3 regions of the Exiguobacterium sp. A1_3_1 genome follow, and region 2 is predicted to be linked to each of the others. Evidence: riboswitches for the same ligand, from Rfam matches in the RefSeq annotation. Region 2 holds a riboswitch; each other region holds the start of a gene.

Region 1 (9,673 bases), on a different contig from region 2:
AAGGATAAGTCCTTTTGGTCGGTCTCAAGCGTTGCGATTCGATCTTCGATGCCTTCGTTATAGATGGCGAGAATCGCTGGTAAGTCGTGTTCCGTTACGGGACGAATATGCATGACGCTCACTTCCTCATCGCTTTTCCTTCATTATATCGGTTACGTGTCAATGTAGTGATATGTTTGTGCGATAAGAAAAGCGCTGATTCCCTTCATATGAAGGAAAACAGCGCTTTTATCGTTCTTAAGAGACCGTTGACGTCTCGTTTTCATAAATCGGAACCCAGCCGTCTGTCGTGACGAAGATTCGGACGGCGACGACTTTACGATCGTCTTGAAGCGTAAAGTAGTGGCGTGTGTTAACAGGAACGGAAATCAAATCACCAGGATTGAGTTCGATGTTATAGTAGCCGACCTCTTCGTCTTTGATCGCGAAGACGCCATGACCGCTGACGATGAAACGAACTTCATCATCCGTATGGTGATGTTCTTTCTGGAAGTTGACGAGCAACTCATCCAGGTTCGGTGTCGTATCCGAAAGTGAGATGATATCAGCTGTCTGATACCCACGACGTTCTGATACGTCTTTGATTTCGGGAGCGAACGTATCGAGAATCGTTTGTTTGTCTGCATCCGTCAGTGTGAAGTTCTCAACGAGAGGCGCTGGAAGTTTCGAAACGTCCCATTGTTCGTAAAGAACGCCGCGTGACGCAAGGAAGTCAGCGACTTCCGTTTGATCCGTATACCGTGTGTTTGTTTCTTGGAATAAGACTGTTGCCATGAGATGATTCCTCCTTTTAATGAATGGATTGACGGCATGATTGCAACGTCAACGTATAGTTAAATAAAAACTCGAAGGCTTCGAGGTGTTTCTTTGCTTCAAAGGCGGTCGGTGCCCAGACCGTGATTCCGTGATTGCGGATCAGGACGGCACCACTGTCTGCTGTGACATGCGGTGCAAAAGCAGCGGCAAGCGTCGGGATGTCCGCATGATTCGGAATGATCGGCACCGTGACCGTCGCATCCTCTTCCCAGTGTCCGAGTGCCTTGATGATTTCTTGACCGGAAAAGGTGATACTGCCTTGATCGCCATAGAGTTCCGAAATCACATTGTTCGCAATCGTATGGACATGCAGGGAACAACCGGCGTCCGTTCGATTGAACACTTCGACATGAAGCAATGTCTCAGCGGAAGGACGCCCGGATTGCTCACCGATCAATTGACCGGTCGCATCGACATGAACGAAGTCGTCAGGAGTCGTCTGCCGTTTATCTTTTCCGCTTGCCGTCACAAGGAATTCAACCGGGACACCGGACGTCCGGATGGCGAGATTGCCACTCGTACCAGGGAACCAATCGCGTGCCGAAAGCTCTTGTTTGATGGCGCGTAGCTCTTCATACCGTCGCATGAATGTCATGTTGTCACCTCCGCTCGTGTTAAATCATGAACGATATCGTGGAATGTCTCAAACGGTGTATAGGCGATATCGTTCTCTTCACACAACGTGATCAGATAATCACGGGCATAGACACGATCCGCTTGTTTTGCGAGTTCGAAGTCCGTCACCGAGTCGCCGATGACGATGATGACGTCACCGTCTTTACGTAGTGTCCGAGCAACGGACGTTTTACAACAGCCGCACCCGTTCGTGCAATGGGTATCGCAGGCGTGTGGCCAATCGATATGAACGAATGGACCGTCAAAATTCGCGACATTGCAATAGATGCGCTCCTGCTCAAGGAATGGCGCTAAGATTGGTTCGACGAAAAAGTCCATTCCGCCGCTGACGATCGAAAAATCGATGCCTTGACGACGACTGTACTGCAGTAACTCCGAAAATCCGTCGCGAATAACCGCGCGCTCCAACAAAAAGTCAAGATAGGCTGCTTTCCCGTCAGATGGCAGAAGTGCGAACATTTGCCCGACACCACTCTGAATCGATAACGTCCGGTCGAGTACGCCGTGTTTTAACGGTTCGAAGTCACTCGCTGGCGCAAATGCCTGCATGAGTGCGATGATATTATCTTGCGTCGTCACTGTCCCGTCGAAGTCACAGAGAATCCGTACGGTCATGACTTGATCCCCCAAGCGTCGAGGGCGATCCGTAATTCTTCATGACGCGATGCTGCCGCCGATAGGGATTCATTTGCGAGTGCCGCATCGAGTGCCTGACGGAAAGCAATGACACCAGCCGCAGCACCTTGCGGATGACCATGTACGCCGCCACCGGCGTTGATGACGGAATCGATCCCGAAGTCCCGTACGAGTTGAGCGACGAGTCCAGGATGAATACCAGCTGAAGGAACCGGGAAGATCGATTTCGTCTGACCGAGACGGGTCGCTTCGACCGCGATGCCACGGGCGACATCCTTTGGTAAAGCGACATTGCCGTAAGGAGACGGGAATAGCGTCAAGTCTGCTCCAGCAGCACGCGGTAATGTGCCGAGTAAGACAGGGGCAGCGACTCCGTGATTCGGGCTAGCAATCAACGCACCGCTATATGCTGGATGATTGAAGATCGGAACGTTGATTTCCGGATCACTCGCCAGTTCGCGTAAGACGTCGAGTCCGTATGTGAAGGTATTCAGCAAGAAAGCAGTCGCTCCAGCATCAATCAATCGTTTGGCTTGATCCTTGAGCGTAAAGACGGGACCACTGAGTGTGATCGCATATAACGCACGTTTACCGGTCCGGTGGAAGTGAGCATCGATGACCTCACGTCCGATTCGTGCCCGGTCAATCGTCGGTGTCAACGGATTGTCGTATAGGATCTCATCGTCTTTGACGAGATCAATCCCACCAGCGAGTTGTCCTTCGAGTTGATCACGAAGGAACGATAAATCCCGTCCGATGACTCCTTTGAAGATGCTCATTAACAATGGGCGATCTTCGACACCAATCAAGGAGCGGACCCCTTCGATCCCGAATTTTGCACCTGGAAAGTCCGACGTAAATGTATCGGGTAATAGCAATTCCGTTAGTTTGATTTCACCGTCGAGTGAGAGTTTCCCGAAGACGGTCGTCAGAATCGCAGAAAAGTCGCGCGACACGTTATGTTCCGGATAACGAATCGTGATATATCCTTTGCCATCGCGCTCTTCGGTATGTACGACTTCCCCTTTGAACGAGGCGAGTTGTTGTTGTTCGAGATGATTCAGTTCCGTCCAAGAACCGACTGTCAGACCAAGCGCGAGTTGTTCAGCGCGTTGCTCGAGTCGATCACGGGCAGTCAATTGATAAGTAGCAGTGATATAAGCCATGTCTTTCCTCCTTCAACAAAAAAATGGTCTCTCGTCAGCGACAAGAGACCATGAATGATTCGAACGTGGACTCTTATCTGTCAGCTTAGTAGCTGCAAGAATTAGCACCGTGCCAAAAGGTCGGTTGCTGCGACATCGTAGGGCTTGTCCCTCCGTCTGCTCTTGATAAGAATTGGATGAAATTGTGAAATCTAATTGCAATTTTTACATGAGAATCGTGACTTGTCAAACTATTTTTAGAAAATTTATTTTTTTGAAAATACTCTTTCTATAGATGACTTAAAAATGATATCCGTTTCTGCTTGATTTCGATTTGACAGCGAGGAAGTCGATTGCGTAAGATTCAAATCAATATCACACACGACAATTACATACGACTCTTATCGCGAGTTGGCAGAGGGAATTGGCCCGATGACGCCGCAGCAACCGACCACTAGGCACGGTGCTACATCCAACAGACGTTTCGTCTGAGAGATAAGAGGACGCAGTGACTTTTCTGCGCCTCTTTTCGATGACGAAAAGAGGCGCTTTTTCGTGTATCACATAGGGGGAAACTGAGATGACATATAAAGCATTCACAGAACAGGACGCGATTGATCGTGTTCGGACATTAGGACTGATCGGCGATGGAGCCGTCGAAGCAGAAGAGATTGGCGACGGGAACCTCAACCTCGTCTTTCGGATTCGAGAAGGCGAACATCGCTTGATTTTAAAACAAGCATTACCATATGCGAAGGTCGTCGGGGAGAGCTGGCCGTTATCGCTCGAACGAGCGTGGATCGAGCAATCCGCACTCCGTGAATTCGCACGGCATGCCGTACCGTTCGTACCACGTGTTTTTCATGCTAGTCATGAAGAGGCGTATACGGTCATGGAAGATCTTTCACATCTGACGATCGTTCGAAGCGGTTTACTCGCAGGTGAACAGTATCCGTTGCTTGCGGAACATATCGGTTCTTATCTCGCTCGGACGTTATTCCATACATCGGACTTTGCGCTTGGTCCGGTTGAAAAGAAACGTGTCGCCCGAACGTACTACAATCCAGACTTGTGCGACATCACGGAAAAATTAATCTTCACGGATCCGTTTCATGACGCGGAGACGAACGAGATTGAAGCCGGACTCGAAAAAGAGGTGGCACGTTTATGGGCAGACGATGAGTTGAAACGCGAAGTCGCAAAACTCGAAGCGCTCTTCATCACGAAAGGAGATGCATTGTTGCACGGCGATCTACATACAGGAAGCATCTTCGCCTCAGCGACGGAAACGAAAGTCATCGATCCAGAATTCGCCTTTTATGGTCCATTCGGATTCGATGTCGGGCAGTTCATTGCGCATCTATTCTTCGCAGCATATCCGGATTACCCTACACGACGTGACGCCCGAATCAAGGATATCGATACGTTCTGGCTGACGTTCGCTTCAACGTTCCGTGCCTTATGGGAACGGGAAGCCGTCGAACCGTTCCAGGCATCAGGACTCGTCGATGATGTACTGAGCACGATCTTGCAGGATGCCCTTGGCTTTGCCGGTTGCGAATTGATTCGGCGGACGATTGGTCTTGCACCGGTCGCTGATTTAGAATCAATCGATTCAACGACGGAACGCTTAGAGCGGAAACGTCACGCTCTTCGTCTAGGAGCGGCGTTAATCAAACGCCGTACAGAATGCCGGACATTCGATGATTTACGAAACTTTGACGTAACGGAGGAACTCAGCCGATGACTACATTCGTCCAAAGTATTCGTTACGAAGATCGTGTCTTGACGATTCTCGATCAGACACGTCTACCGCAGGAAGAGCACTATGAAGTCATTGCTGATCTCGCGCAAGCCGTTGAGGCGATTAAACAACTACGTGTCCGGGGCGCGCCTGCGATCAGTTTATTCGGTGGATTCGTGCTCGTTCAAGAAGCATACCGGTTTGAAGCGGCGCTACCGGTCTACAAGCAAGCCTTGCTTGAGACATCGGCGACGTTACTCGCGACACGACCGACGGCCGTCAATTTGCGAAATGTACTCAATCAGTTGAATCCAATCATTCAAGACGGGACGTCGGTAGAAGAGATTCGCGAACGGTTGGAAAAACGGACGGTCGCCTTATACGACCAGGATGCGCAGACGTCACGTCAAATCGGGATTCATGCACTGGAATTGTTCCAGTCAGGCGACCGGATCCTAACGATTTGTAATGCTGGATCGATTGCGACCGCTGCTTATGGAACGGCACTTGCGCCGTTCTACATCGCAAAAGAACGCGGCATCGAATTATCCGTTTTTGCGAGTGAGACGCGACCGTTACTGCAGGGAGCACGATTGACGACATGGGAGCTGCAACGTGCCGGCATTGATGTCACGTTAATTACGGACAACATGGTCGCCCATACGCTGAAAGAAAAACAGATCGATGCGATCATCGTCGGTGCCGACCGCATTACACGAAACGGCGATACGGCAAATAAAATCGGGACGTTCCAATTGGCATTGCTCGCGCAAGCTTTTGGTATTCCGTTTTACGTCGCAGCACCGCTCTCGACGTTCGACTTCTCGCTCGTTTCCGGAGACGCGATCGAAATCGAAGAACGTAATCCGCAGGAAGTGACGACTGTCCAAGGTGTCGCGACAGCACCGGAAGGGGTCGCTGTCTTCAACCCGGCGTTTGATGTCACACCACACACCTTAATCACAGGCATCATCACCGAACTTGGTGTCATCACGCAACCGAATGAAGAAACGATTGAACAATTAACAGGGCTTCAACCCCTCGGATAAGGAGATATGTCATGAAAAAACTAGCTTACGCCGTCCTAGCACCGGCACTGTTACTAGCGGCTTGTGCGAATGGAGAAGCCACGACGACGAAGGTCGTCAAGGATGTACCAAAAGGGGTTCAATCGGACGTCAAGATCGCCGTCATCCGCAACCTAGCATCGGACGACCATACGAAACAATTCCTTGATGGCGCACGAAGTGAAGGCGAAGCGCTTGGCTTTAAAGTCAGCACGTTCATTTCGGAAGGTAACGACGTCAAGTTCAAGGAGCTTGTCGCGCAAGCGATTCAGCAAGATTATGATGGGCTCATCATCTCGCATGGTAAGGAAGACTACGCCTATGACATGATTAAACCAGCGGTCGACAAAGGGCTGAAGGTCGTGACGTTCGATACGGTCACGAAGAAAAAAGGAATGGCGTTAAAAGGTGTGACGGAAACGTTCCAAAACGATCATCAACTCGCGAAGCTATCGCTTGATGAAGTGACGAAGGTGACGGACAAAAAGCCGGTCCGTGTCATCAAACTTTGGTTCGGACCAGGTTTTGCCCCGCTCGATCGTCGTCAGGAAATCTATAAGACGTACGAAGCAGACGGTAAGATCAAAACGCTTGAGACGGTTGGACCGACAAATTTCCAAGATGTCCAAGGGGATATCGCAACGAAGATGAATGCGATTCTCGCGAAATATCCGAAAGGAAGCATTGATGCGGTTTGGGGAGCGTGGGACGAAGTTGCAAAAGGGGCTTACAAATCGCTCAAGGATAATAAACGTCAAGAAATCCCGCTAATCTCGATCGATGTCTCGAATCAGGATATCAACCTGATGCGTGAAAAAGGCAGTAACTGGGTCTCGACGAGTGCGGTGGATCCATTCTTGATTGGACAAACGGACATGCGATTACTGGCTAAGAAAATCGCTGGCGAGAAGACACCGGACAGCTTTGATCTCGACGCGAAACTTGTGGAGCAGAAGGCGTTGAAGCAGGATACGACGATGTACAATCTCGATACGATCATCAAAGGATGGAGTACATCGGACAAATTCAATGAACCGTGGATGGACCGGTTGCGTGACGTCCATAAAAAACAATGACGTCTACCAATCATCACTTGAAGATGACCGGGATTTCATTGGCGTTTCCAGGAGTGCAAGCCTTAAAACAAGTCTCGTTTGAAGTGAAATCCGGTGAAATCCACGCGCTTGTCGGTGCGAATGGTGCCGGTAAGTCGACGTTGATGAAAGTCTTATCCGGAGCGGAAACGGCGGACGAAGGAACGATCCGTCTCGACGGGAAGGAGTTGTCCATCACGTCACCACGTGATGCGAAACAGATTGGAATCGACCTCGTCCAACAAGAGGTCGATGTGGCGCTTGTCCCGTATTTGACGGTCGCTGAGAATATCTGTCTCGATCTGTTGACGGACGGAACGATGACTGGCTTCGTATCCCAACGCCGTTACATACAGCGTGCCAAGGAAGCGTTAGCGACATTACAGGCGGATATTTCCGTCAAGACACGTGTCGAGGAGTTGCGGCTTGCTGAAAAGCAACTCGTACTGATTGCTCGCGCCCTCGTCCAAGAACGCCGTTTTTTGATTTTAGATGAACCAACGGCACCTCTCAGTCAGGCGGAAACAAGCCATCTCTTTTCAGTCGTGCGTCGTTTAGCCGAACGAGGGCTTGGGATCATCTTCATCTCGCATCGTTTACAGGAACTATATGAGATTTGCGACTCCATCTCGGTCATGCGCGACGGTCAACTCATCTCACGACATCTTTTGACAGACATCACGAAGGAAGCTGTCGTTGAGCAGATGCTCGGGCGTCAGCTTACGTCTGTTGCGAAAACGTCACGGGTAAATGCAACGAACGTATTGACCGTCGAGAGTGCTACGAATGCGGACGTCCACGATATCTCCTTGACGGTTCAAGCAGGTGAAGTCGTTGGTATCGCGGGTCTTGTCGGTGCCGGTAAAACGGAATTATGCAAAGCATTGTTCGGTGATCGCCCGTTTCAGGAAGGGGAGGTTCGGATAGGTGGAAAAGCCCATCGCCTTCGCAATCCACAAGCTGCGATTCAAGCGGGGATCGGTCTCGTTCCAGAAGAACGACGAAAAGAAGGGATCCTCGTTGCCGATTCTGTCGCAGAAAATCTAACAGCAGCGGCAGCTCATGATTTCGTCAACCGCTGGGGGCTGATGGATCGTCGCAAAGAAGCAAATCAGGCATCGCAATGGGTCAAGGAGCTGGGCATTAAAGTGGCAGACGTGAAACAGGAAGTAGGTCAACTGTCCGGTGGGAATCAACAAAAAGTCGCCATCGGAAAATGGTTACTGACCGATGTTTCTGTACTCGTCTTGGACGAACCGACAAAAGGTGTCGACGTCGGAGCCAAACAAGATATCTATCGTCTGATTGACGGACTCGCGCAACAACAAAAAGGGATCCTTTACGCGACGAGTGAATGGGATGAACTTTTGACCGTCACGGACCGAATCTACGTCATGTTCGATGGACGGATCGTCCATGAAACGAAGACGGCGGACACATCAGAAGAAACCTTGTTGTGGTATGCAACAGGAGGAGGGCAACGATGAATGAGGTAGTATCAAAACAAACGAACCGAGGGAAGGGGTTACGTCCTGTCCTTGGATTCTTGAACGACTGGGGGATCGTCCTCGCGATCCTTGCCCTCGTCCTGTTTTTTGCGACGACGGCTCCAACATTCTTACAAGGGACGAACTTGATTAATATTTTACGCAGCATCTCAATCGTGACGATTATCGCGATTGGCTTGACCGTCTCTTTGACGGTCAATGGATTTGATTTATCGGTCGGGTCGACCGCGACGCTTGCGAGTTCTTTCGTCGTCTCGTTCTTCGTCTGGTACAGTCTACCGCTCGGTGTCTCGATTGGTTTAGCACTTCTCTTATCACTTAGCGTTGCTTTGGTGAACATCTTACTCATCGTCTGGTTTAAGATTCCGGATTTGTTTGCGACGCTTGCGACGATGTTCATCGTCGAAGGTGTCGCGATGACGTATACCGGTGGTGGTTCAATCAGTGCCGGAATGCCGCGCCTGGACGGTACACCAACAGTCGGCACGATTCCGGAGGCATTCGCGAAAATCAGCCAGGCGCCTTGGATCATCGTCATCATGCTCGTCGTCGTCGCTGTGACACACGTCTTCTTAAGCCATACGCGACACGGTCGTTTTCTCTATATCATCGGTGGGAATCCGGAAGCCGCACGACTGACAGGAATTCGTGTCAACCGCTACCGGGCACTCGCGTATCTGATTGCTGGGTTACTTGCGGCAATCGGTGGGATTTTACTTGCGTCACAAGTCGGATCGTCACAAATCAATGCCGGTTCCGGTTATCTGATGCCAGCGGTCGCAGCCGCATTCATCGGCTCGTCGTTCGCAGGACAAGGGAAGCCGAATGCGCTTGGCACACTCGTTGGCGCTTGTCTTGTCGGGATTCTTGAAAATGGTCTCGTCATGCTGTCTGTTCCATACTATTCGTTGAATATCATCAAAGGGCTGGTCCTTGCGGTCGCACTCGCGACGACCTATGCGCGGTATCGAAAAAAATAATTAAAATTCGACGTTTCGTTTATAACATATTCGGTAATATTCAATAT
Region 2 (9,673 bases):
TTCTAGAAGATGGCGTCGCTCGTTTTGAAGAGGCAGGTCGCCGCGTCGTCCTGACAAGTGGACGCGTAATCGAAACCGAGATGAACATCCTATCGATTGGTGTTGCACCGGAGAGCACGCTCGCAGCAGATGCTGGTTTAACACTTGGCATCAAACAGACGATTCAAGTCGACGATCAACTGCGGACATCTGATCCATCGATCTTTGCGATTGGTGACGCGATTGAAGTCAAAGACTATATCACGAAGGAAGCGACACATGTTCCACTCGCGTGGCCGGCAAACCGTCAAGGACGCCTCGTTGCTGACATCATCGCCGGACGCGACGTCCGGTATAGCGGCACACTCGGAACAGCGGTAGCAAAAGTCTTTGATTTGACGGTCGCTTCGACCGGTAACAATGAAAAACGGTTGCGTCAACTTGGTCTTCGTTATGAAGCCGTGCATCTCCACCCGGGATCGCATGCGGGATACTACCCAGGGGCGAGTCCGATTTCGATGAAGTTACTATTTGATCCAATCGAAGGAACGATCTACGGAGCGCAGGCAATCGGCATGACAGGTGTCGAGAAACGGATTGATGTTCTCGCGACAGCGATCAAAGGTGGATTGACAGTGCTTGATCTACCAGATCTTGAACTATCATATGCACCGCCGTATAGTTCAGCGAAAGATCCGGTCAACATGGCAGGGTATATCGCGTCGAACATCGTGCTTGGTGACAGTGCGAACGTTCATTGGCACGAAATTGACGCGATCGTCGCCAACGGTGGCTTATTACTCGATGTCCGTGAACCATCGGAAAACGAGTTAGGCGCGATTCCAGGGTCGGTCAATATCTCGTTACCGACGTTACGTGAGAAGTTGACTGATCTGCCGAAGGATCAAACGATCTATGTGACATGCCAAGTCGGATTACGTGGATATATTGCGAGTCAACTGTTGCAACAATACGGTTATGATGTGAAAAACTTAAGCGGCGGATACAAAACATGGTCGGTCGTGCATCGTGATCAAGAAGCACGAAGCCAAGCGAAGGAGGAGACTGCTGTGACGGTAACGAAACGTGAGCCAACAACGAAGACTGCACCAGAACAAGTGGCGCTGCTCGATACGTGCGGTTTACAGTGCCCAGGTCCAATCTTAGAGCTGAAAACAAAAATCGATCAGATGACGGACGGCGAGCAAATTTTCGTCAAGGCGTCAGACCCAGGATTCTTGCCAGACGTTCAAGCATGGGCGAAAAAACTAGGTCACACGGTCCATTCAGCGGAGATGAATCAGGGAGTCGTCGAGGTCTTGCTTGAAAAAGGGCAAGGGGAGACACCTGCTGCAGCATCGGTTCAAGTCAATCCGGCAGATGATGCGACGATGGTCGTCTTCAGTGGTGATCTTGATAAAGCACTTGCCTCTTTCGTCATTGCGCAAGGTGCACAAGCGATGGGGAAACAAGTGACGATGTTCTTTACGTTCTGGGGCTTGAACATCATTCGAAAATCAGACGCACCGGCAGTTGAGAAAGCCGGTATTGAACGGATGATGGGCATGATGATGCCGAAACATGCCGGGGAGTTGCCGCTCTCGAACATGAACATGGCAGGCGCCGGTCAAAAAATGATGAAAAAAGTCATGAAGGATAAACAAGTCGATGCACTCGAGACGATGATGGCAAAAGCGCAAGCAGCGGGTGTCCGTATGATCGCCTGCACGATGTCGATGGATATCATGGGCATTAAGAAGGAAGAACTCCTCGATGGCATTGATTACGGTGGTGTCGCGAGTTACCTTGGTGCAACGGACGGTGCCAATCTGAATCTGTTCATCTAATCTAAAAACTGTTTATGTGAACGTGTCAAACCTGACATCTGATGTGAGGTTTGACACTTTTTTTACGTCCTAAGGTATAGATGAGTTTGATTTTTCAAAAAAAATTGCGTATGATAAATCACATGTGAAAAAAACTTACATACAAATAGAGAGAAAAGATGGATGGAAGTGAGGAGATTTGATGGAAAAAGAAGTGATGAAACTAGTAAATCGAGCAAATGATTACTTATGGACAAATGTATTGATTATTTTACTCGTTGGATTAGGCATTTATTTTACATTCCGGATGCGGTTCGTTCAATTCCGGATGATCCCGGAGATGATTCGCTTATTGTTCCAAGGAACGGATAAAGGGAAAGATGGCGTATCGCCATTCCAAGCATTTGCGATCAGTACGGCAGCACGTGTCGGTACCGGAAACATCGCGGGTGTGGCGGCTGCAATCGCACTCGGCGGTCCGGGTGCAGTCTTCTGGATGTGGTTAATTGCCTTGATTGGATCGGCGTCAGCATTCGTCGAAAGTACGCTTGCTCAGATTTACAAGGTACGTGACGGAAAAGAATGGCGTGGTGGTCCAGCCTATTACATGGAAAAAGCGCTTGGACAACGGTGGTTAGGAATTGTCTTTAGTGTTCTGATCACAATCTCATTTGGTTTTGTCTTTAACTCTGTCCAATCGAATACGATCTCGCTTTCTCTACAAAGTCAATATGGCGTGGATAAGATATGGATTACGGTCGGATTAGTCGTCTTGACGGCACTGATCATTTTTGGTGGTGTCCGCAGTATTGCGACAGTCGCTTCATTCATGGTTCCGATCATGGCAGGTGGTTATATCTTAATCGCCCTCTATATCATGGTGACGAATCTTGAAGTATTACCAAGTGTCTTTAAATTGATTTTCCAAGAAGGATTATTCGAGTTTAAGACATTAGCAGGGGGAGCAATCGGGGCGGCCGTTCTGAATGGTATTCGTCGCGGTTTGTTCTCGAACGAAGCCGGTATGGGTTCGGCACCGAACGCAGCAGCAACAGCGGAAGTCTCTCACCCGGTCAAACAAGGCTTGATTCAATCATTCGCGGTCTTCGTCGATACATTGATGGTCTGCTCGGCGACAGCGATGATCGTTCTCGTCAGTGGAGTTCCGACAAAAGATGCGAATGGAGATGCCTTAGCTGGTATTGATTTAGCACAGGGCGCACTTGCATCACAAGTTGGATCATTTGCAACAGGATTCATGGCACTCGCCATCTTCCTATTTGCGTTTAGTTCCGTCGTCGGAAACTACTACTACGGTGAATCGAACATCAACTTCATCCGTGAAAATAAACAAGTCATGATGGCATACCGCGTACTCGTCCTCGTCATGATCGTCTTCGGTTCACTTGTCGAGTCGGCTAGTCTCGTGTGGGCGTTAGCGGACATCTTCATGGGATTAATGGCGATTGTCAATCTGTATGCGATTTTCCGTCTTGCAAAGATAGCGAAGCTGGCTCTCGATGATTACATGACACAACGAAAAGCAGGGAAAGAGCCGCGATTCTATGCGGACTCGATTCCGAACTTGCCGGGGAAAGATACGCTTGAAGCATGGCAGGAATCAAAAGAAGATGAAAAAGCGATCTAAGGAAAGGGAGTCAGAGAAATCTGGCTCTTTTTTTGTATAGAACGAATTTAAAAAGGGAATACAGAGTACAGAAGGGAGGGGAAGAATGGAAAACGTACATTTCGTCCGCGTCACGGATGCGGTCTGGGAGTCGTTCGGAAACGATCCCCACATCATCATGGACTGGATTTTATTCATTCATGAGACACAACCCGATCACGAACAATTATTCGCTCTCGAACAGACGAACGCCATCTATCATTTGATGAATCAAATCGATATCTATATTGATCAAGACACACATTACAACCTGGGACGAGCAATCGTTGGCGAAGAGTTGATCGTCAATGAAGAAAAAGCGGCGATTGTCGGTATTCTTCCCTTGCCACTCCTCATCATCTCAGCTGAGGTGATGCGGAATTTTGATCAACGGGCACTCGCTTCGATTCATGATGAAGCCGGAACACCAGGCGAATTCGAGGATGTCTGGGAACAGTTCGCCGATTTACGCGCCTATTTTCAAAAGGCAGAAGAAGCGGAAGATACGATTTTAATTTATTATGTCTGATCAGCTTCAATCATAAAAAAAGAGACCCGCTTCCAAGTCATAGATTGGAAACGGGTCTCTCATCGTTCAGATGAAGCAAGACGTCTTCATATGGAAGATGTTCTCTTTTACGTGAATCGCCAGATTAAAAATCGATTTCGTCCGGATCCGGTCCGAGGCGGACATCCGTTGCAATACGATCAATTTTCTCAAGATCATCAGCATCGAGTTGGAAATCAAAGACGTCGAAGTTTTCCGCAATGCGTGCTGGTGTAACGGATTTTGGAAGAGCGACGATGCCGTTGTCGAGATGCCAACGTAAGACAACTTGTGAAGGTGTCTTGCCATGTTTCTCTGCGATTTCCTTGAAATCGTTGATTTCGAGGAATTTCCCTTGCATGAGTGGGCTCCATGCTTCGACTTGAATGTTGTGATCTTGCAAGTATTCGTGCAGTTCGTGTTGCGGTAATTGTGGATGCAACTCGACTTGGTTGATCATTGGTGCCATCAAGCCCTCTTCTGCCAATGTATCGAGGTGATGTTCTTTGAAGTTCGAGACACCGATCGCTTTGATCTTGCCTGCTTCATACAGTTCAACCATTGCTTTCCACGCTTCGATATAGCCTTCGACCGGCCAGTGGATAAGATAAAGGTCAAGATAATCTGTTTCGAGACGTTCGAGCGATTCTGCGAATGCTTCCTTCGTCCGACCGGCACGAATATCATCGTTCCAGACTTTTGACGTTAAGAAGAGATCCTCACGTTTCACGCCGCTTTCCTTGATTCCTTTTGCGACACCGCGCTCGTTTTTGTAGACAGCAGCCGTATCGATATGACGATAGCCGACACGTAATGCTTCAGCGACAGCAGCAGGTGCTTCTGTCTCTTCATCTACTTGCCAGACACCGAATCCGATTTGGGGAATCGTAATACCGTTTGAAAGTTTTGCGTATTGCATGTGTTACTCCTCCTCATAAAACGTAGTTTAGATTTGCTCGTTTAGTTTAGCATGAACGAACGAAGACGTCCGTTTCCATGCTCATGGAGGAATGAAATAAGGTAAAATAGAAAAGAATCGTGAGATTTAATCGTGTGTTAAAAGAGGGGGAGAAAAGATGGTTCAAAAGAATAAACAGCTATCCAAATGTACGTGGCTTAGCATTGGCGCCTTGTTAGTAACGCAGGCAGTGGGTCTGTTTCTTAGTGCGCGAAAGTCAGGACGTAATCCATGGGTGTGGGGAGGTGCTGGACTCCTTCAGTTTCCACTTCCGGCAATCGCCTATTTGATCTTAGAAAGACAAGCAAAGCATAAAAAATAACAAAACAGGTCTGATCATAGCGATCGGACCTGTTTTTATGATTAGGAAGAAATTTTTTCTTGCTTCGTCGCTGTCTTCTTCATGCGTGGTAAGCCGAAGAAGATGGCAATTGATCCACAGACGAAGAGGAGGAACGGATAGAACAGATACGGAATCAGTTCTGGTGAAGCCGTTTTCGTCAATTCTGCTGCGATCAAAAGTTGTGCCCCGTACGGAATGATGCCTTGAATACCACAAGAGAAGATATCAAGGATACTCGCCGATTTTTTGCGATCGACTTCATACGTATCGGCGATTTCAGCTGCCAGTGGTCCAGCGACGAGAATCGAGATCGTATTGTTTGCAGTCGCGAGATTCGTTGCGCTGACGAGTGCCGCCATACTGAATTCGGCACCACGACGCTGTGAAATCTTGCGTGTCAGCGTCTCTTTTAAGAAGGCGATTCCACCGTTGAACGTAATCAAGCTGACGAGACCACCCATGAGGAGCGTCAAAATGGAGATCTCCGCCATGCCCATCATTCCTTCAGACATCGAGAGGACGAAGCCACTCAAGCCGAAACTACCATCAATCATACCGATGATGCCGGTGAGTAACGTACCACCAATTAAGACAAGAATGACATTGACGCCAAATAGTGCAAGGACGATGACAGCGAGATATGGAATCAACTTGTAGAATTCAAATGCTTTTGCTTCGACGACGTCACCAGAACCAGAAACGAATGCGAGTAGGATGACCGTCAAAATAGCAGCCGGTAGGACGATCATGAAGTTCGTCCGGAATTTATCGCGCATGTTCGTTTTTTGGGTCCGGACGGCGGCAATCGTCGTATCCGAGATGAACGACAAGTTATCGCCGAACATCGATCCACCAACGACAGCAGCCGCTGCGATCGCAACGTTGATGCCTGTCGCTTCATGAATTCCAAAGGCGATCGGCGCGAGTGCAGCAATCGTTCCAGTCGATGTCCCCATTGCCATCGAGATGAAGGCAGCGATGATGAACAGACCACTCATGAGGAGCGACGGAGGTAGGAACGTCAAAGCAGCATTAACGGTCGCATCGATGGCGCCGATTGCTTCTGCCGTTCCAGAAAACGTACCGGCTAGTAAGAAGATGAAGACCATGATCATGATATCAGGATTTCCGGCACCCGTTGCGATTCGTTCGACCGTTTGATTGATGGATCCTTTCGTCGTGATTGCAGCAAAGATCAAAGCGATCAGTGCGGCGATAAGGATCGGAAATTTGTAAAAGTCGTCATAGAAGATCCCGGCTCCGATGAAGAGAACTAGGAATACGACGAGGGGAAGCAGTGCCCATTTGTTAGGCGTGATCGTTTCATTCATTGTTGACACCTCGTTTCTCAAAGATACAAAAAAAGACCCCTTCGCAAGAAAGAAGGAGGTCTTTATGAAATAAAGACGCTCTTCTTATCTCTCAAGCTTTCGCTTGCTGGATTTGGCACAGTACGAATCAAATCGTCCGCTGCCGAAACATCATTGGGCCAGTCCCTCCGTTTCTCGCGATAAAAAGAAGTCATTCAATTGTTGTAAAACACGTTTCTTACCGTACCGCATTGAGTAACGCGTGTCAACTGTACTTTACTGAAGTGCCTTTTTCAATGTTTGGACGTTTTCTTCCATCAACTTGAAATAAGAGCTGTTTTGTTGCGCTTTCGTGACCGACTCTAGATTATGAATCGTCACGGATTCAGCTCCGATTTCTTTTTGGATGACACGTGCGACCTTCGGTGAGACCGTCTCTTCGAACGCGACGTATTTCAAATCATGCATCCGTGCTTCTTTCACTAAAGCGGCCAGTTGCTTTTGTGACGGTTCATCGGAAGGAGAAATTCCCGCAATCGGCAGTTGTGTGAAACCATATCGTTCTGCGAGGTAACCATAAGCGGCATGCGTAACGAGAAGTTCTTTTTTCGATCCATCAGCGACGGCTTGTTTAAATTGTTCGTCCAATTCATCAGCTTGCTGATCGAACGTTTTCAAGTTTTTTTCGAACGTTGCTTTGTCTTTTGGAGCTTCTTTTGATAAAGCAGTTGTGATCGAACGTGCCATTGCTTTTGCGTTGACAGGGTCGAGCCAGACGTGTGGATCGTATTTTCCGTGGTCATGACCCTCTTCTTCATGCGCATGTTCGTCCGTTGCGTGATCATCGTGCCCTTCTTCTTCGTGAGCATGTTCGTCTTCTGTATGCCCCTCTTCTTCATGTGCATGAAGCGTAGCATCCGATTCTAGCAAGTTGACGTCTTTACTCGTCTCAATGAAGCGGACGTCCGTGCCTTTTAAGCTCTCTTGGATTTTTTTCGAATACGGCTCGAGTGTCGTACCTGTCAAAAGGAACAAGTCTCCTTTAGCGATCTCTGTGAGTTGCTTCGATGTCGGTTCGTAAGAGTGGGGATCTGCTCCAGGTGGAACGATCATCTTGACGTTGACTTGATCCCCTCCGATTTCGCGGGCAATAGCAGCCGTCGCGAACGTTGACGCGTAGACTTCTGTCTGTTTGTTCTCTGAAGTTGATGAATCGGTATTTGATCCGCAAGCCGCGAGGACACTCGCACTCGCAAATGCGACTGTTAAAGCAGGAATGATTTTTTTCATTATATGATACCCCCATTATTAAAACGTAACTATTCCGATTTGGACTTTCTCACTATAGCGGAACGTTGATGAAGCGTCAAGTAGGGATACCAAGACGTTCGACATCTTTTAAAACGGGGTAGAAGGATAATAAAGTGAAGAAACTGGCACGTCTTTTTGGAGGTGATCAAGTGAAACGTGAAACTGCATGGCTAATGGGGGGAGCTGCATTATTGACGACAGCAGCAGCGGGAGCGAGTATTTGGAACAATTATGGTGCACTACTTCGATGGACCGAACCCGCCTTGCCACTCACAGAAAAACAACTTGCACCGCGGACACTCATCTATAAACAGGTGGGGGACCGCACCTTACAGCTCGATCTCTATTATCCGCCGGGGGAAGGACCGTTTCCAGTTGCCATCTATGCACACGGTGGTGCATTCGTTCGTGGGGAGCGTGATGACATATTCTGCTTTAGTCCAATCGTTGACCGCCTACTTGAACTCGGAGTTGCCGTCTGTAGTATTGAGTATCGTTTGTTCGAAGAGGGCAGTTATTTTCCGGATAACCTCGAGGATGTACGGGATGCGTTATGTTTTTTGAACAAGGAAGCAGAGGACCTTCGCATTCTAAGAGGACGGATGATGGTATGGGGAGACTCAGCCGGAGCTGCACTCATGCTGACGACGGCACTTGCCCCATCTGCTTTCGTCGGTGAGCGTGATGAGCGGCACATGCCATTGATCAGTGGTGTGATCGCTTTATATCCACCGACGAACTTTTTGTTGTTTAATTTCATTCAAACTTGGATTGCCCACATTAAGTTCTACAAGGGGGGGCGAGAAGAATGGCGCAAGCTGATGACGCACGTCTCACCCGTCACACATTTATCGTCAGATGCCCCACCAATCATGCTTTTGCACGGTAAAAAAGATCCGATTGTTCCGTTTTCTCAAGCCTTGCATTTCGTTGAGAAAGGAGCAGATGTCGGAGCCGATGTTCGGTTATTTTCCTTTCCGAATGGTACGCACTCACTAGCTAGTTTCGCTCAGACGGAAAATCCGTTAAAGATCGAGCGATTACTTGAACGAATTGAACATTTCACCTGTCAGGTACTACTGTTGCCACCGCGACAACTTCCGAATGGAAAACATGATACAATCAGTCATATTTCTTAAATGAGGGAGACAGAGACATGACTGAAATTTGTTTAGTGCGGCATGGTCAGACGGATTGGAACTTAAACGAACGGATTCAAGGAAGAGAAGATATCCCGTTGAATGCAACAGGAAGAAGACAAGCGGAACTCAGCGCCGCTTATCTATCGAATGAAAAGTGGGATGTCTTGTTAGCAAGTCCCCTGTCGCGTGCCGTTGAGACAGCGGAAATCATCGGTCGTGCTGTTGGTTTAACGATCACGGGGACAGATGAGCGACTTGTCGAACGCGAATTCGGAGCCGCTTCCGGTGAACCGGTCGCAGCGATTTACGAAGCCGTTCAAGCGAACGATACGACGCTTGTGCCGGGTCTTGAAACGGAACAAGCCATCCAGGATCGCGTGTTCGAGGCGCTACAGGAAGTGACACGCACGTATGAAGGGAAACGAATTCTAATCGTCTGTCACTCGCATACGATCAAGGCAGCATTATCATCGATTGACGCGACATTCAGTTACCGGACACCTTTGAAAAACGCGTGTGCGAATTATATCTATCATACGGATCGCTATACGATTGACCGCATCAACGTAGCGGACCACATCACGGACGAGG
Region 3 (9,673 bases), on a different contig from region 2:
TGCGTCAACCTCTTCTTTCGTGTTATAGAGATAGAAGCTAGCGCGAGCCGTCGAGCTCGCTCCGAGCCAACGCATCAGGGGCTGTGCACAGTGATGACCGGCGCGAACCGCGATTCCCTGCATATCAAGGACGGTTGCGACGTCATGTGCATGGACATCACCGAGATTGAACGTGACGAGTCCAACGCGTTCTTCCGGACCGTAGATCGTTAGTCCGTCGATGTCACGCATTTGTGCCATCGCGTACTGCGCGAGTTCACGTTCGTGTGCTTCGACGTTCTCTAAACCAATCTCTTCTAAGAAATCAATCGCTGCCGATAAACCAACAGCGCCTGCGATAATCGGTGTACCCGCTTCGAAACGATATGGAGACGGTTTGAACGTCGACTCTTCAAGACCAACGTAATCAATCATCTCGCCACCGAACTCAACGGGTTCCATCGCATTGAGTAACGCCTTTTTCCCGTAAAGGACACCAACACCTGTCGGACCACACATCTTGTGTGCAGAGAAGGCGAGGAAGTCACAGTCGAGATCCGTGACATTAATCCGTTGATGCGGTGCACTTTGCGCGGCATCAACGACCATGACGGCACCTCGAGCGTGAGCAAGACGCGCGACTTCTTTGATCGGATTGATCGTACCGAGAACGTTCGAGACATGTGCCATCGCGACGATCTTCGTCCGGTCGGACAGTTGTGCTTCGACCGCTTCGACCGTCACGCGACCATCAGCTGTCAAATCGACGTATTTCAACTTCGCTTTTTTGCGTTTAGCGACTTGTTGCCACGGGATGAGATTCGCATGGTGTTCGAGGTATGTGACGACGATTTCGTCGCCTTCTTCGACATGCTCCATGCCGTAGCTTGACGCGACGATGTTGATCGCCGTCGTCGTGCCGCGGGTAAAGATAATTTCTTCATGGTGTTGCGCCTGGATGAAACGACGAACGTTCTCACGCGCACCTTCGTACGCATCCGTCGCTCGTGTTCCGAGCGTATGGACGCCACGGTGCACATTCGAATGAATCGTCTTATAGTAGTCGTCAATCGCATTGATGACGACGAGCGGCTTCTGCGAAGAGGCCGCACTATCGAGATAGACGAGTTTCCGGTCGTTGACCTGTTGGTCGAGGATCGGAAACTGATTGCGGATGGATGCATCGATTCCCATATTAGTTTACTTTCCCTTCGATGACTTGAACGAGACGTTCTTTCACCGAGTCAATCGCAAGTTCCGAGACGACTGGCTGGAGGAATCCGTGAACGACGAGGCGTTCTGCTTCCTTCCGTGAAAGGCCACGGCTCATCAAGTAGTAGAGTTGTAGTTCATCGACACGACCGACAGATGCCGCGTGCCCTGCCATGACGTCATCCTCATCGATCAAGAGGATTGGGTTCGCATCACCACGTGCCTTTTCAGACAACATGAGGACACGTTCCGTTTGAACGCCGTTTGATTTCGAAGCGCCGTGATGGATCATCGACGTTCCGTTGAAGATAGATGTTGCTGCGTCTTTTTGGACACCGTGGATCAAGATGAAACCTTCTGATCCTTTACCGAAGTGGTCCGTCCGGACGTTGAAGTTTTGTTTTTGCTCTCCACGACCGACCGTAACGGCTTTCGTATCTGAGAACGAATCGTTTCCGACGAGATGTGTTTTTGTTTCTGTAACTGTGTGACCGTCATTCATGTGACCGAGTGCCCATTCGAGCTTCGCGCCTTGTTTGACGACACCACGACGGTTCATATACGTGATGGCACCTTTCGATAACGTATCGACACCACCGAAGAGGACTTTTGCGTTGTCTTCAACGAAGACTTCTGTGACGACGTTGACGTTATGCGCTTCGTCACCATAAGAGACGAAGTTTTCGATATACGTCAATTCGCTGTCCGCATCTGCGACTATGATCGCGTGATGGTAAAGCGCTGCACCTGATTGCTCAAGCGTATAGATCGCTTGCATCGGTACAGAAAGCTTAACGCCTTTTGGTACATAAAGGAACGTACCGCCGTTACGAAGTGCTGCGTTTAATGCCGCAAGACGATCTTCGTTAACTTGAACACCTTCCGTCATGAAGTATTTCTCGACGAGTTCTGGGTGTTGTTTTAATGCGTCTTCGAGCGTCGTGAAGATGACGCCGTTCGCCGCTTCACTGTTTTGCGCGTGGACGAGTTGTCCGTTACGCGTGACGAGCATGTGATCACGGTTTTCGCCGATCAATGCTTCGATATCTGAAGAAAGACCAGTGACGGTTTCGAGTTCCGTCGTACCTTCTGTGAAGTTCCAGCCTTCGATCTTGATTTTTTCTACTTTTGGCAATGCGAGCGTTGGGGCAAGATCAAGCGCGTCTTGACGCTTTGCGACCATCCAAGATGGTTCCCCTAAGCGAGTCGCACGTTCTGCCACTGCCTCGCGATTTACTGCAAGATTCAGTTCTACAGTCATCATGCTTCCTCCCTCGTCTTACGCTTTTGTTTCGATTTCGACGTCTTCGATGCCGAGTTCTTTTTTAACCCAGTCATAACCTTCTGCTTCGAGACGGTGTGCGAGTTCTTTACCACCAGACATGACGATTTTTCCGCCCATCATGATGTGGATGAAGTCTGGCTCGATATAGTTCAAGAGACGTTGGTAGTGCGTGATGATCAAGCAGCCGAATTCTGGTGAACGCATTTCGTTGACACCTTTTGCGACGACTTTCAATGCATCGATATCAAGACCTGAATCGATTTCATCAAGAATCGCGATCGCTGGTTTAAGCATCATCATCTGAAGAATTTCGTTACGTTTCTTTTCTCCACCTGAGAAACCTTCGTTGAGGTAACGGTGTGCCATTTCTGAAGGCATCTCGAGAAGACCCATTTGTGAATCAAGCTCACGGATGAACTTCATGAGTGAGATTTCATCGCCTTCTTCACGACGCGAGTTGATCGCTGAACGAAGGAAGTCTGAGTTCGTGACACCACTGATTTCGCTTGGGTACTGCATTGCGAGGAACATACCCGCTTGTGCGCGCTCATCGACTTCCATGTCGAGGACGTCTTCGCCGTCGAGTGTGACTGAACCAGATGTCACTTCGTACGATGGGTGACCCATCAATGCTGATGCGAGTGTTGATTTACCTGTCCCGTTTGGTCCCATGACCGCGTGGATTTCCCCGCCTTTGATTTCCAAGTTGACGCCTTTCAAGATTTCCTTGCCGTCGATCGCGACGTGTAGATCTTCAATCTTCAAGTGTGAAGCCTTCATGTTAGAATCCCTCCATCTATTCATTTCGTGACTGACGATTCAGAACACGAGCGTTACTAATTTAGTATCATTCTAATCTTAAAGAAACATCGCGTATTATTCAAGCGTCATCGCTCGTTGATTTTTCTCAAAATCATGCGTTTTGTTGAGAATCATTCGAAAGTTTCACCGGTTCCTCGAGTTCCTCGATCGTCGAAGCCCGATGAATCCGTTGTGACAGTAAGAGCAGTGGTATTCCGAATAATGTCAAGCCCGCTAATATCCCGAAAATCGGTAACGGACGGTCCGCTCCATATAAACTTAACAAATGTCCTCCGGCGATCGGACCGATTGATTGTCCGATCGACGTCAAGCCCATCGCTCCGAAATAACTGCCCCGTAATTCTGGTTTGGCGAACCGATCGGTCAAGATGTCGGTCATCGTGAACATCATGACTTCCCCGCACGTGAAGATGAACATCGCGACGATCATCAACCAGATCGCGTTCGCATTTCCCATGATGAACAATCCGATCGCAACAGTCGCAATCCCGGTCGTGATCGAGACGAGTGGTGACGTCTTCATACCAAACTTCATGATCGGATATTGAACGATCAAGACGGTGATCGCATTGATCGTGATCAAAATCGCATAGAGTGTCTTCCCGCCTTCAAGCAGTGACGTTTCCGTCAAGAACTGTGGCAATGTCGAGTTGAACTGACTGTAGCCGAAAACCCCGAAGATGATGCCAGCGAGTGCCAGCGTAAAAGCGATATCCGTCCGCAACAGACGAACCGTTGCTCCGAACGATACCTTTTTCCCACCATGCGTCTCGGTGATCGGATGGCGTTTGAATAAGATACCGATCATCCCCCCGTACACGATATAGACGAACGCTGTGATGTAAAACGTCGCGGACGTGTTCCCCGCACTCAGCAGTAAAGCAATTCCCGGTCCGATCGCTGCTGCGATGTTGATCATCGCGTAACGGATATTGAAGACGAACAATCGGTTCGCTTCGTCCGTCGTATCACTGATCAAGGCACGGGCGGATGGTTCAAAAATCGAACGACAGACCCCGTTCAAAGCACTGAGCGTAAAGAATGCCCAGAATGTCTCGACTTGTGCCAGCGCAATGAAGACGATCGCGAATCCGATCGTTCCGGCAAGCATCATCGCCCGGCGACCATACCGGTCCGACAAGGTGCCGCCGATGAAACTCATGACGAGACTGGCGATCGCCGAGATACTGAGTACCCAGCCAACATCGACAGGATCAAATTTCAGGACGGTCGTCATGTAGATGGCGAAGAACGGCATCGTGATGAACGTTCCGAGACGTGAGAAAAACGTCCCGAACAAGACCCCGAGTGTCAACGGATGCAGTTGACGTATGCGTTGCATATGATTCCCCCTAACCCCTGTTTCAGACAAATGAAAAGCATCCTTCCATTATATAGGAAGGATGCCGGCTTCGGTGAACTTATTTGCTGACTGGAACGACCGCACCTTTGTACTTGTCGAGGATCCAATCTTGGTTTTTCTTTTCGTGCAGAACGTCAAGAAGTGCTGTGACACGCTTGTCTTTTTCATCGCCATCACGTGTAACGATGATGTTGACGTATGGTGAAGACTCATCTTCTGAAGCGATCGCGTCTTTCAATGGGTTCAGACCGTTATCGATCGCATAGTTCGTGTTGATGAGGACGGCGTCGCCTTCATTGTTTTTGTAAGCTTGCGGAAGAAGTGATGCTTCGATGTTCGTCTTGAACTTGAGTTTCTTCGGGTTCTCCGCGATATCACCGAGTTGTGCATCTGTCGTTTTACCGTCTTTGAGTTTGATCAATCCTTCATTTTGAAGGAACGTCAAGACACGACCGCGTTCCGCGACGTTTGAGCTCGTTAAGATCGTTGCACCGTTTGGTAACTTATCGAGTGACTTGTATTTCTTCGAGTAAATACCGAGTGGTTCAACGTGGACGCCACCTGCGTTCGCGAACTTATATGATTTGTTTTCTTTTTCTTGTTGCTCAAGATACGGTACGTGCTGGAAGTAGTTCGCATCGATTTCTTTTGAAGCGAGCGCTTTGTTCGGAAGTACGTAATCTTGGAACTTCTTGATTTCAAGCTTGTAACCTTTTGCTTCGTATTCTTTTTTGACGTGCTCAAGAATCTCAGCGTGCGGTACGTTCGAAGCACCAACGACGAGTGTTTTGTCGTCGCTACCTGATCCTGATGATTTTTCGCCACATGCAGCAAGGCTAATAGCTAAGACGGATACAGCAGCAGTACCTACGAATTTTTTCCAAGTTTTCATGAATGATTCCTCCAATATGATTAAGTTTCGAATTAACGTTTATCGATCGCGCGGATCAGCAAGTCACCAATGATTTGGATGACGAAGACGATCGCTAAGATTAAGAGTGTCGCAATGACGATGACATCGTTTTGAGAACGCTGGAATCCTTCGATGAAGGCCATGTCCCCAAGTCCACCTCCGCCGACTACTCCGGCCATTGCCGTATAACCGACAAGTGAGACGAGTGTGACCGTGATACCAGAAACGATGGCAGGCAACGCTTCCGGGATTAAGACTTTATAGATGATCTGGAACTTCGTCGCGCCCATCGATTCAGCTGCCTCGATGACACCTTTATCGACTTCGCGTAACGCGAGTTCAACCATCCGACCGTAAAATGGTGCAGCACCGAAAATCAGTGCCGGTAATGCTGCCGTTGGTCCGAGGAACGAACCGACGATTGCTGTCGTAAATGGAATCAATAAGATCAGTAAGATGATGAACGGAATCGAACGGAAGACGTTGACGACCAAGCTCAACACTGAATAGAACGTCCGATTCTTGAACAATAACTCTTCGTTTGTCGCATACAATAGTAAACCAATGATCAAACCGAGGACGAATGTCGAAACACCAGCGATTGCCGTCATATAGACGGTACTGCCTGTCGCTTCCCACACCATGTCCCAATCTAGATTGTCAAAGAATGAAATCATCGGTGATCCACCTCCACTTCAACATCACTGGCTTGAAGCTTTGTGATGACCGCTTGTGTTGCTTCTGTTTCCCCGATCAACTGAATGAACAGTGTACCGAGTGCCCCTTCCTGTGATTGACCGACGTTTCCGCCGATGATATTGAACAGGACCGGCGAATCCTTCATGACTTCCGCGAGGATCGGGCTTTCTGCTGTCGATCCGACGAACGTCAACTGAACGATTTTTCCGGTTGGGTACCGTTCGCGTAGTTTCGCGAACGTTAACTCGTTCTCCGACGGCGACGTCAATTGTTTGACGAATTCCTTCGTCATCGCTTGCTTCGGATGACGGAAGACTTCTGCGACCGGTCCTTGCTCGACGATTTTACCGGCTTCCATGACGGCGACCCGGTGACAGATTTTTTGAATGACGTGCATCTCGTGTGTGATCAAGACGATCGTCAGTTTCAGTTTTTCATTGATGTCGACGAGTAACTCAAGGATTGAGTCCGTCGTCTTCGGATCGAGTGCACTTGTTGCCTCGTCACATAAGAGAACGTCCGGGTTCGATGCCAGTGCCCGAGCGATACCGACACGTTGTTTTTGACCACCGGATAATTGTGACGGATAGGCTTTTTCGCGTCCGTCCAAACCAACGAGTTGGATCAGTTCCGCGACCCGTTCCTTGCGGTGTGCTTTCGGGAAGCCACCGAGCTCGAGTGGGAACATGATGTTCTCTTCAACCGTCCGTGACCATAGTAAGTTGAAGTGTTGGAAGACCATCGAGACATTCTTGCGGACGCCTCGTAATTCCTTAGGTTTTAGTGATGTCATTTCAACACCATCGATTTGGATCGAACCACTCGTTGGTGCTTCGAGCATATTCAGTAATCGGATCAGGGTCGATTTCCCTGCTCCGGAATAACCGATTATTCCAAAAATTTCACCGCGCTCGATTGTCAGATCGACATTCGCGACGGCTTCGACCGCTCCGCGCTTTGAGCGATAAATCTTTCCTACGTCTTGTAAACGAATCACAACTGTCCCTCCTAAAATAAAAAAAGTGCGCGCGTTTTAGAGCAAACGCGCGCACTTTTCAGTACACAAAACCATTTGCTCTCATCTCCCAGACTTTTGTCTGCTGGAATTAGCACCACTTCGGATTAGATCCGCGGTTGCCGGGTTTCATCGGGCCAGTCCCTCCACCACTCTCGATAAGAGTTTCGGTATTAAGTTTGTAGAATATATTCTGAATATTAGCAGGGGTTATTTTTGTTGTCAAACAGTTTTTTCAGAAACTTTTTCGAGGAACGTGAAAGCACGTGTTAAGTCTTCTTTCAAATCTTCCGCATCCTCAAGTCCAACTGAAATCCGAACGAGACCGTCCGTGATGCCGAGTTCTGCCCGACGTTCTGCTGGGATTGACGCGTGCGTCATCCGTGCCGGCACCGAAATCAGACTCTCGACGGCACCAAGACTCTCAGCGAGTGTGAAGAAGTGTGTCGCCTCGACGAGTTTTTCTGCGTTCGCTGCTGAACCGACATCAAAGCTGATCATCCCACCAAATCCAGTCGCTTGTTTCGTTTGGATGTCGTGACCAGGATGCGATGCAAGTCCTGGGTAGAAGATGTTCGAGACGATGTCTTGCGCTTGTAGGAACGCAACGAGATCATGTGCTGTCTCTTCGATCGCATCCATTCGGATACCGAGTGTACGAAGACCACGGACGAGCAAGAAGCTGTCTTGCGGTCCAAGCACGCCGCCTGTCGAGTTTTGGATGAAGTGCAGCTCTTCGCCGAGCGCATCATCTTTGACGACGACAAGTCCAGCGACGACGTCCGAATGTCCGCCGATGTATTTCGTCGCACTGTGCAAGACGATGTCTGCACCAAGTGCGAGTGGTTGTTGATGATAAGGTGTCGCGAACGTGTTGTCGACGACGAGTTTAAGATCGTGACGTTTGGCGATCGTTGCGATTGCTTCAATGTCCGTTACTTTCAACAACGGGTTCGTCGGTGTTTCGACGTAGACGATCTTCGTGTTGTCTTGGATCGCTGCTTCCGTTGCCGCAAGGTCCGTCGTATCGACGAATGTCACTTCGATGTTGAACTTCGGTAAGACGCGTTGCATCAAGCGGAACGTACCACCGTAGACGTCATCCGTCATGACGATGTGGTCGCCAGACTCCAGCAAGTGGAAGACGGCATGAATCGCTGCCATCCCAGAACCGAACGCAAAACCACGTGCGCCGCCCTCGAGATCCGCAATCAATCGTTCGATGCTCGTCCGTGTCGGGTTCGCTGTCCGTGAGTATTCGTATCCGTCCTTAAGTTGACCGATTTTATCCTGCTTGTATGTGCTTGTTTGATAGATTGGAGGTGTGACGGCTCCTGTTGCCCGATCGACACCTGTTCCTCCATGAATCAATGCTGTCTTCTTACGCATGAGTTTCGTCCACCTTTTCAAAGATTTGTTGGCTTAAATAGCGTTCGGCACTGTCTGCGAAGACGGTGACGATCGTACTGCCGGGGTGACGCTTTGCGATATCAAGCGCAGCAACGAGCGCTGCACCTGCTGAACTACCAACGAGTAATCCTTCGCGAGCAGCGAGTGTATGAACCGCGTCAAATGCATCGCGGTCAGAAATCGTATGAATCTCATCAACGAGTTCACGCGGAACGAGGCTTGGCCATTTCGCTGTACCGATACCTTCTGTCTTATGCGGACCGGCTGGACCACCATTTAAGACGGAGCCTTCCGGTTCGACGATTGCTGCTTTTGTACCGAGACGTTGTTTTAAGAAGTCCGCTGTTCCGGCGAACGTACCACCTGAACCACAACCGGCAACGAACCAGTCGATGTGCGGCAAGTCCGCAATCAGCTCAGGACCGAGTGTCCGCTGATACGTGACTGGGTTCTCTTCGTTTTCGAATTGTAACGGAACGTAACTATTCGGAATTTCTTGACCGAGTTCTTTTGCCCGGTCGATGGCCCCTTGCATATCGAGTTCAGTCGGTGTGTTGACGACGGTTGCGCCGAGTGCCCGCATCAACGTCTGCTTTTCCTGACTGAATTTTTCCGGAACGACACAGATGACTTGGAGATCGTATTTTTTAGCGGCGAGCGCCAAGCCGATGCCGGTATTCCCGGCTGTCGGCTCGATGATCGTACCGCCTGGTGTCACATGTCCGTTTTCGATTGCTGCATCAACGAGTTGAATGCCAAGGCGGTCTTTGACGCTGCCCCCAGGGTTCATCCATTCGAGCTTCGCCAAAATGCGCGTACCAGCAGGCAAATCGAATGAAGTGATCTCGTAGAGTGGTGTGTTTCCGACGAGGTCGCGGACGTTGTTCGCGATCATCCGAAGACGATGTCCCATTCATCACGACCGGCAAGCATTTTCTCGGCATAGTGCTTCGCTCCTTTGAGGTCATGTGCGCT

The links. Region 2 has a riboswitch for S-adenosylmethionine ahead of F8N00_RS00435 (Na+/H+ antiporter NhaC family protein). Riboswitches for the same ligand answer to the same signal wherever they lie in the genome.
Positions count from the first base shown of each region.
Region 1: linked by a shared signal. The riboswitch ahead of mtnK (S-methyl-5-thioribose kinase) and the one ahead of F8N00_RS00435 (Na+/H+ antiporter NhaC family protein) in region 2 are both predicted to bind S-adenosylmethionine.
Region 3: linked by a shared signal. The riboswitch ahead of F8N00_RS05050 (methionine ABC transporter ATP-binding protein) and the one ahead of F8N00_RS00435 (Na+/H+ antiporter NhaC family protein) in region 2 are both predicted to bind S-adenosylmethionine.

Region 1 is NZ_WBYY01000035.1:9,990-19,662, reverse strand. It holds gene F8N00_RS05765 (arsinothricin resistance N-acetyltransferase ArsN1 family A) at 1-113, opposite strand, end outside; gene F8N00_RS05760 (1,2-dihydroxy-3-keto-5-methylthiopentene dioxygenase) at 238-774, opposite strand; gene F8N00_RS05755 (methylthioribulose 1-phosphate dehydratase) at 791-1,411, opposite strand; gene F8N00_RS05750 (2-hydroxy-3-keto-5-methylthiopentenyl-1-phosphate phosphatase) at 1,408-2,067, opposite strand; gene F8N00_RS05745 (2,3-diketo-5-methylthiopentyl-1-phosphate enolase) at 2,064-3,254, opposite strand; SAM riboswitch class I at 3,325-3,426, opposite strand; SAM riboswitch class I at 3,632-3,735, shown strand; gene mtnK (S-methyl-5-thioribose kinase) at 3,814-4,980, shown strand; gene mtnA (S-methyl-5-thioribose-1-phosphate isomerase) at 4,977-6,026, shown strand; gene F8N00_RS05730 (sugar ABC transporter substrate-binding protein) at 6,038-7,120, shown strand; gene F8N00_RS05725 (sugar ABC transporter ATP-binding protein) at 7,117-8,625, shown strand; gene F8N00_RS05720 (ABC transporter permease) at 8,622-9,626, shown strand.
Region 2 is NZ_WBYY01000002.1:12,074-21,746, reverse strand. It holds gene F8N00_RS00455 (CoA-disulfide reductase) at 1-1,826, shown strand, start outside; gene F8N00_RS00450 (alanine/glycine:cation symporter family protein) at 2,008-3,453, shown strand; gene F8N00_RS00445 (hypothetical protein) at 3,539-4,000, shown strand; gene F8N00_RS00440 (aldo/keto reductase) at 4,125-4,937, opposite strand; gene F8N00_RS00435 (Na+/H+ antiporter NhaC family protein) at 5,340-6,650, opposite strand; SAM riboswitch class I at 6,732-6,836, opposite strand; gene F8N00_RS00430 (metal ABC transporter solute-binding protein, Zn/Mn family) at 6,906-7,919, opposite strand; gene F8N00_RS00425 (alpha/beta hydrolase) at 8,090-9,079, shown strand; gene F8N00_RS00420 (histidine phosphatase family protein) at 9,097-9,673, shown strand, end outside.
Region 3 is NZ_WBYY01000030.1:1,510-11,182, reverse strand. It holds gene F8N00_RS05080 (cysteine desulfurase) at 1-1,173, opposite strand, end outside; gene sufD (Fe-S cluster assembly protein SufD) at 1,175-2,452, opposite strand; gene sufC (Fe-S cluster assembly ATPase SufC) at 2,471-3,256, opposite strand; gene F8N00_RS05065 (MDR family MFS transporter) at 3,390-4,640, opposite strand; gene F8N00_RS05060 (MetQ/NlpA family ABC transporter substrate-binding protein) at 4,720-5,553, opposite strand; gene F8N00_RS05055 (methionine ABC transporter permease) at 5,586-6,251, opposite strand; gene F8N00_RS05050 (methionine ABC transporter ATP-binding protein) at 6,248-7,270, opposite strand; SAM riboswitch class I at 7,349-7,453, opposite strand; gene F8N00_RS05045 (bifunctional cystathionine gamma-lyase/homocysteine desulfhydrase) at 7,511-8,677, opposite strand; gene F8N00_RS05040 (PLP-dependent cysteine synthase family protein) at 8,670-9,593, opposite strand; gene F8N00_RS05035 (S-ribosylhomocysteine lyase) at 9,590-9,673, opposite strand, start outside.